One region of the Virgibacillus sp. Bac330 genome, then DNA from elsewhere that is predicted to be linked to it. Evidence: a T-box and tRNA genes for the amino acid it is inferred to sense, from the RefSeq annotation. Region 1 holds a T-box; the other holds one or more tRNA genes.
What was found. A T-box is a leader RNA that pairs with one kind of tRNA and senses whether it is charged. The one in region 1 lies ahead of tyrS (tyrosine--tRNA ligase), so its partner is inferred to be a tRNA-Tyr.
Positions count from the first base shown of each region.

Region 2: it has a tRNA-Tyr gene. The T-box ahead of tyrS (tyrosine--tRNA ligase) is inferred to sense a tRNA for this amino acid. The anticodon was not compared.

Region 1 covers NZ_CP033048.1:2,969,864-2,974,222, reverse strand. The annotation lists gene D9780_RS13750 (YerC/YecD family TrpR-related protein) at 682-984, shown strand; T-box leader at 1,350-1,572, shown strand; gene tyrS (tyrosine--tRNA ligase) at 1,647-2,903, shown strand; gene D9780_RS13740 (protein rep) at 3,151-3,843, shown strand.
Region 2 covers NZ_CP033048.1:4,239,837-4,244,195, forward strand. The annotation lists gene D9780_RS21265 (N-acetylmuramoyl-L-alanine amidase) at 67-987, shown strand; gene fabI (enoyl-ACP reductase FabI) at 1,062-1,838, opposite strand; tRNA gene D9780_RS19880 (tRNA-Glu) at 2,156-2,230, shown strand; tRNA gene D9780_RS19885 (tRNA-Val) at 2,232-2,307, shown strand; tRNA gene D9780_RS19890 (tRNA-Thr) at 2,310-2,385, shown strand; tRNA gene D9780_RS19895 (tRNA-Tyr) at 2,431-2,515, shown strand; tRNA gene D9780_RS19900 (tRNA-Gln) at 2,527-2,601, shown strand; tRNA gene D9780_RS19905 (tRNA-Lys) at 2,687-2,762, shown strand; gene D9780_RS19910 (DUF2785 domain-containing protein) at 2,966-3,739, shown strand.

The sequences.
Region 1 (4,359 bases):
AGGCTTTTGCCGAGCCAAGAGTGCCTTGAGAGGGCAAGAAGAATAAATTAATTCGTAAAGGGTTGAATGGGAATAAAATATAGAAAAAATTACCAGTGTATTTTAGTGCTTAAAATAAATCCAAATACCCTAAATGGTGTTATAATTAAATGTCGTTTTCTTTTATTATATCATCATAATTGACTCTAATCATACCTATTTAAACTGGGAAATCTCTTTGGCGTTATTATAGGTAGCCATGAAGAATGATATGTAGTGAACTATTAGTCATTTTGAAATGTTTTTCTAACACTATAGGAAAGCATAAAATTTTAAGGATTATAGTATAAGAAAAATTAATTCATCCGCTATGAAACTTGGCGGCAAGCCGAGTTTTTCTAAGCTGCTAAACTGTTGCTTTTAATCAATAGGTTGAAAGCGTGAAATGGTTTACACCATAGGAAAGAATAAATTTCTAAGCTTTATAAGTGAAACGAAGGCGTTTTTTTCGCCATAAAGAGTGACGATAAGCCGGTTTTTTTGCACTATAGAAAAGAATAAGTTTTTAATCGTTTATAGTATAAGCGAAACGATGGCTACCGTCATAAAGGCTTGACGATAGCTAAGTTTTGTTAAAAGTTTTTCTTTAATCCTTTGACGTGTTAATGATATTGGGAAAGATATAAACGGAGGTAAAAAAATATGCTTATAGATGAAATACGTGGAGAAGAATTAGATGATTTTTTTTGTTCGTTTTTAGAACTTCAAACAATAGAAGAATGTTATTGTTTTTTTGATGATTTATGTACAGTCAATGAAATAAAGGCAATGCTTCAACGATTTAGAGTAGCAAAAATGCTTTATAATGATCACACATATTGTCAAATTGAGGATGAAACAGGGGCAAGTACAGCAACTATCTCTCGTACAAAGCGTTCATTATATCATGGGAATAATATGTATGATATTCTTTTCAGTCGGATGAAGAAAAGTATAGAGACTTAATAGAATTAGCGTTAAATGGTTGCCACATGAAACGAAAATATAAATAATTACCGTACCATTTTATAGACAAAGATAATTATTTATATTATGCTTAGAATGAGTTATGATGATATACTTACTTGTGAACGTATGAACAAATGATGCCTTTTAATTTTAACGGGTTATATTCATTGCTATTTTTTTAGGGAAGTATAAGCGTTTACACGTAAAAGTAGGAGGAAAACGATAATCGGCAAGGTTTGGAGGTACGTCCAATTCTTCTGATCAAAGGTAGACAATAGCGAGGTCTCGTGTACGTATGAAACAAAAAACAAAAACGTTGACAAATAAATTTTTATTCACTATAATGTTTTTAATCTTATACGATGCATACGATGAAGGAGCCTAGTAGCAAGCTTGTCACTGTTATTTAGAAAGCTAGGGGTGATGTGACCTAGTACAAACAATCTTGTGAATTACACTTTGGAGTATCTTAGCTTAACACTAAGCGGATTAGCAAACGATATCATTGCTGAGAGAGGTATCAATAGTTACGTGTATTACTATTGATGCAATTTGGGTGGTAACACGGTTAGAATCGTCCCTATGTCTTTATGAGGCATAGGGCGTTTTTTATTTTTTAAGCTTATATTAAGAAACTACAACTAAAGGAGTGGAAAAGCATGAATCTTATTGATGAGTTAGAATGGCGTGGAGCTATAAATCAACAAACAGATGCGGAAGGATTAAAAGATTTAATTGAAGAGAAAAAGATTTCTTTATATTGCGGTGTTGATCCAACTGGTGACAGTATGCATATTGGTCATTTAATTCCATTTATTATGATGAAACGGTTTCAATTACACGGTCATCAACCGGTTATTTTAATTGGAGGAGCAACAGGAACCATTGGTGATCCTAGTGGACGCCAAACAGAACGGCAATTACAAACGTTAGAGAAGGTACAAGACAATGTTGATAAGCTAACGAAGCAAATGAAGAAATTATTCTTTGATGGTGATAGTGAACTTAGGATCGTAAACAACTACGATTGGACACATAACTTAAGCATATTAGATTTCTTACGAGATTACGGTAAAAACTTTAGTGTGAATAATATGTTGGCAAAAGATATTGTCGCTAGCCGATTAGATAGTGGGATATCGTTCACGGAGTTCTCTTACCAAATTTTACAATCTATGGACTTTCATCACCTATTTAAAGAAGAAAATGTACAATTACAAATTGGTGGTAGCGATCAATGGGGAAATATTACAAGCGGATTAGACCTTATACGTAAAAAAGAAGGTCAGGACGCGAAAGTCTTTGGTCTAACCATTCCACTTTTATTAAAAGCAGATGGAACAAAGTTTGGCAAAACAGCTGGTGGAGCAATTTGGTTAGACGCAGAAAAAACGACACCATACGAATTTTACCAGTTTTGGATTAACGCAGATGATAAAGACGTCATAAAATACTTGAAATTCTTTACGTTCTTAGGGAAAGAGGAAATTGATGAATTAGAGGATAAAGTGAAAACAGAACCACATAAACGTGAAGCGCAAAAAGTGTTAGCAAAAGAAATGACAAAGTTTGTTCATGGTGAAAAAGCATTAACGCAAGCAATGAAAATTACGGAAGCACTTTTTAGTGGAAATGTTAAATCATTAACAGCAGATGAAATTGAACAAGGATTTAAAGACATGCCTACTTTTCACGCTTCCAAAGAAACAAAAAATATTGTCGACTGGTTAGTTGAGTTAGGTATCGAACCATCTAAACGCCAAGCGAGAGAAGATATTAACAATGGAGCTATTTCCATGAATGGAGAACGAATAACGGATGTTAATACAGATGTAACTGCAGAAAACGCATTCGATGGAAAGTTTATCATTATTCGTAAAGGGAAGAAAAAATACAGCTTGGTAAAATTAGCTTAATGCATTTCAAGCCTACTTCTGTTGTATAAAGGAAGTTTGTCGGCTAATACAATCACTGCATATATAGATAAAAGAACAAACATACAAACATCTTCCCAAAAATCTAAACAGGTTCTAGGGAAGATGTTTCTATATCATCAATCAATAAAATGGAACAATTTGAATGATAACAAGCTTCATTGGATGATTTCGATGATTATATTTTGTTAAGTAAAGGAATTCAGATGGATGAAAGGGATGTTTCAGGATGCCTTCTTCATGGAAAAGGTCATTAGAACTAGCGTATACGAATCATTACATTATTACGAAAGTGAATGAACAGAAACCAGTTAATTGGTTACTACTAGATGTAGGTTTAGAAAATGTGACAGAAGAGCATATTAATCAATCCTTAGATAATTTGCTCATTGGATTTAATCGATTGTTTAAGTATAAAAGTGTAAAGCAAGCTACATTAGGTTATTTTCGTATGCTGGATATAGTTAAACAAAATGATAGGTACCATCCTAAAATTCATGTGTTGCTGCCAACGATGAAAAGTTATTTTCAAGGAAGATACTATATTAAACGTGATAAATGGTTAGAAATGTGGGCGAAAGCTTTAGGAGTTAATACGGATCTATATGTAAAGGTAAAAGTGATCCAACCTGAGGATAATAGTCAGCAAATGGTAGAGAAAATGGAACAAGGTTTAGCAGTACTTTTGGATGTACAAGAAACAAATAGGCCTAAAAAAGACAAGAAAATTATTGAGACACGAAGGTTAATTGGGTACAGTAGATTATTAAAAAAGGAAGCAGACCAACTACCTCCTGATTCAGATTTTTTCCTAGATATAGCTCATTTATGTACAGACGATAGGATTGCAAATGTTGCTTTTGCCAACATGCTCACCTGGCACCCTGGCTTAAGAACAGAAAAAGAAAATCCTTTTATTTGAAGGTAATGTCATAAGATAGCGGCTGCCTTCAATCTTTCTTGTTGGCTAGGAATTTATAAAATTTTGCAGCTGTGGATAAACTAACTAATTAAGTTATTTAGCCACGTCCGGCTCCAGCGCCCAGCAACTAGGCGACTTCACTCCATTGTCCTAAGCTAAGTCGTCATCGGTTCGTTCTAAATAGGAAGGCCGACTAAAGACGGGCTTGCCGGAGGGCGCCGGCATACTCCTGTTGCAGGAGCAGGCTTCCTAAAACTTTCGTTGATTTGTTCCACTCGCTACGTTGCTAACTGGGCGCCCCGAGCCTTTGTTCCGCTAAGAAGAAGGCATAAAATTTTACGGTTTATTTTGGATATAAGGTGCTGTAAGACTAGCCACTTTTGGGAGGTGAAAAGTGGAAAGGCCTTAGTGATAGATAACAGCACCTAAAACCTCGATTTGTTAACTTCATAATTAGTGGAAGAAGAGTTGGCATGGGTGAAATGATACCGCACTATCTACCAACAATACTAATTT
Region 2 (4,359 bases), 1.3 Mb from region 1:
ACAGACGGCTAGTCCAATCGGGCAAGCTGTCTTTTTAATACATTATATTAAAAGGAGGAATTTATAATGGCAAAAATCGCTATTGGTGCTGGGCATGGAATGCATACGCCGGGCAAACGAAGCCCTGCTGGAGAAAGGGAGTGGACATTTAATAATAAAGTTGTGTCTGCGGCTATCAAGTATTTAAATAGGTATGCAAATACCACTGTTATACGGATGGACGATCCTACAGGAGATACAGATGTGCCGTTAACGACAAGAACGAATGTGGCAAATAATGCTAATGCGGATATTTTAATATCCTATCATCACAATGCGAATACCGGGCAATGGGGTTCTTGGACAGGAACAGAGACGTATTACTATCCGGGGTCATCTAGTGGGTTAGCTTTAGCAAGAGCTATTCATCCAAGTATTGTCGGGGCGATGGGATTACGTGATCGAGGTATTAAATCAGCGAATTTTCATATGCTTCGGGAGTCCAGCATGCCTGCTATTCTCATTGAAGGTGGATTTATGGATTCTACCATTGATATTGTTAAAATGCGCAATAATACGACGATGGATCTTACTGGAAAAGCTTTAGCAAATGCTATTGGCGCGTATTTGGGATTACAGCCAGAGGGAGGCGGGACTACGTATACGGTTAAAGCTGGAGACACCTTATGGGGGGTTGCACAGGCACATAGTATGACTGTTAGCGAATTAAAGGCGTTAAACAACCTTACCGATGACAACATTTATCCTGGACAAGTACTAGTCATTAGTGGATCTCCTTCAGGAAGTGCAAGTTTTGTAGAAGTAATTACTGCAAGTTTATGGGTGTATGATGTTCCTGACTGGGACGCAAAATACGAAATAGTGCACCAAGGAGAGGTATTTACGGTAAATGATGCATTATATGTAAATGGATCTAAAATGTATAAGTTAAAGTCTGGGTTATATATTACCGGAAATTCAAACTATGTACGTTATTTTTCTAAGTAGATGGAATAGAGTGGATAGGATATGAAAAGAAGCGGGGAAGAAAACTCCGCTCTTTTCATATTTTTGATTTTCTATTAGCCACCAATAATATGATATCCAGAATCTACATGGAGGACTTCTCCAGTTACGCCGCGTGATAGCTCGCTCATAAAAAATAATGTTGCGTCGCCCACTTGATCTTGGTCTACATTTCTTCGTAAAGGTGCCTTTTCTTCAATAAGCCCTAGTTTTTCATTAAATCCGGAAACCCCTTTCGCGGATAATGTGCGGATAGGACCAGCAGAAACTGCGTTGACACGAATATCATATTTCCCCATGTCTTCAGCAAGATAACGGACGCTTGCTTCAAGGGAAGCTTTGGCAACGCCCATAATATTGTAATTTTGAATGACTTTTTCTGCACCGAGATAGGTTTGTGTGACGATGCTACCACCTTCTGTCATAAGCTCTTTAGCAGCTTTTGTAACAGCAACTAATGAAAAAGCGCTAATTTCATGTGCTAATAGAAATCCTTCTCTGGACGTATTTGCGTATTCTCCCTTTAACTCATCACGATTGGCAAAAGCTACAGAGTGCACAACACCGTGAATGACTCCTACCTTGTCTTTAATAGAAGCAAATGCATTTGTAATACTTTCATCACTTGCAACATCACATTCGACAATACCTTTAGCTTCAATGTTATGTTTGTCGAGCAATTTTGTTAGCTTACCGTAAGATCTATCTTGACGGTATGTGAAAATTAAATTTGCACCGGCTTTATGTAATGAAGTCGTTACACCCCAAGCGATACTTCGTTCGCTGGCAACGCCCATGATGACAATATTTTTACCTTCTACTAAGTTACTCATTAACGTACCTCCAATATCCTTTTTAATCGAGCATGAAAGTGCCTCAAGTTTATCATAAGGAACTATTTTCACAAAGAAAATAGTACATGGCACTTAAATGCTTCATTACATGTACTTTAATGTTTTTATTATATCCTAATTTTCATTTTGAAAGAAACCGTTAGCTATGCGCGTTATTTTGACAAGATAAAAGCTGATTTGACAAGGTTTAAAAAAGAAATTAAAAAAAATTACATTTTCCCTTTACAAATGATATAGAACTAGGTATAATAAAATTCGTCAGTTTCGAAAAGGGAACTGGAAGATGAAAACATCCTGGCCCGTTGGTCAAGCGGTTAAGACACCGCCCTTTCACGGCGGTAACACGGGTTCGAATCCCGTACGGGTCACCATGGAGGATTAGCTCAGCTGGGAGAGCACTTGCCTTACAAGCAAGGGGTCGCAGGTTCGAGCCCTGCATCCTCCACCATTGCCGGCCTAGCTCAATTGGTAGAGCAACTGACTTGTAATCAGTAGGTTGGGGGTTCAAGTCCTCTGGCCGGCACCACTTTTAAAAAAATGAATAAAGATTATTGTATGTGTTCATACTACTGGAGGGGTAGCGAAGTGGCTAAACGCGGCGGACTGTAAATCCGCTCCCTCAGGGTTCGGGAGTTCGAATCTCTCCCCCTCCACCATTTAAAATTGTTGGGCCATAGCCAAGCGGTAAGGCATCGGGTTTTGATCCCGTGTACCCCAGGTTCGAATCCTGGTGGCCCAGCCATTTTTTATTTTAAGGGACTTTTCTAACCTATATATAATAGAGCAATTGGCTAGAATGGACATTATAATTGGAATGCATTGAATAGGAGCCATTAGCTCAGTTGGTAGAGCATCTGACTTTTAATCAGAGGGTCGGAGGTTCGAATCCTCCATGGCTCACCAATATTTTAAATCAACATATTTCTACATAATTACAAACAAGGTTGCGACATGTTAGTGACCTTGTTTTTTTTAATATAAAAAACCCCTCTATTATTATCTATAGCTATGTCAACAATTTAAATTAGGGATGGGAAAAATAACAGCAAATATTGTATATGCGTGGTGAGAGAGTGGGTACATACCTTCATAGAATGCAGGATTTTTTGGATATAGATACGTATCATTTCTCAGATGATCAATTAGATTCTTTACTAGAAGAAATGCTTGAAAACATCGGACATACTGATCCTGAAATACGAGACGATCTTATTTACAATAGTTTCGTTAAACTGATATTGAAAGATTACGTAACGAAAGAGCAAACAATATATATTTTACAAAAGTGCATGAGTGAACAGTATCTGTTTTTTAATATAGAAGATAAAACGATAGGAGATAGCGTGTTTACGCGCTCATTCTCAGCGCTTGTAATAGCTACAATTTTATATAAGGATGCAACAACTAGAAACTTATCTAGTGAGCTCGTATTGTACGCCATTCATGTAGGTATAGAATACTTGTTATTAGAACAGGACTATCGTGGTTATGTTGAAGAAAAGGGGTGGGCACATAGCATTGCGCATGGTAGTGATCTGCTGGCTACTTGTGTATTACATCCTGAATTTGATGCGAGCCAAACGAAAGCATGTCTTCACGCAATAAGGAAATGTGTTTTGGTTGAGTATCCTTATATTGATGAAGAAGACGAACGTCTTATTCAAGTTATGGAAGCTTTAATTAAAAAAGGTATGGAAGATATAGAATTACGCAATTGGATTGCAGATTTAGAAGTAGAACTCCATCTCCCTCATGAAAGATACCGTATTGAATGGAATGTAAAACGTTTTTGTTATTCCTTATACATAACTCTGTTACAACATAGAGAATTTTCAGCATCTAGGCAAGCCATTTTGGATAAGTATCAGCAAAATAATTAAAAATGCATAGAATCGATGGGCAAAAGCATAGCTAGTAATAAGGCGTTGTTATATTTAAAGGTAAGAAAGTATAAAATTTGATGCTATGGCGTAACCAAATAACCGAATGAGCCCCGCTCAGCTCCATCGCCCAGCAACTAGGCGACTTCATGAATCGCCTTACGATAAGTCATCATCGTTTTGTAATAAATAGGAAGGCCGACTAAAGATGTGCTTGCTGGAGGGCGCCGGCATACTCCTGTTGCAGGAGCATGATTCCTAAAACGTTCGTTGATTCGTTCCAGTCGCTACGTTGCCACGGGCGCCCCGAGCCTTTGTTCTTTATATGCTGTTGTTCATAGTTGCTATTATACAACGGTTAGTTTTACTTTAAATTCATAACAATACTGTGGTATTATGTGTTTGTTTACACTACAACTAATCAAATTTATAATATAATGTACAAAATCATGATATACTTTTTATAGAAATGTATATCTATAAAAACGTGTTCATATATTTTAGGCTCTATGTACGTTATTCTTCATAACAATGAGCTGTTAAAAGCATATATAAATGTTGGTCGTCCTAGAAAATAGAGACGCTCTGGACAAGGGTATATACATGCTTCATTGTCCATC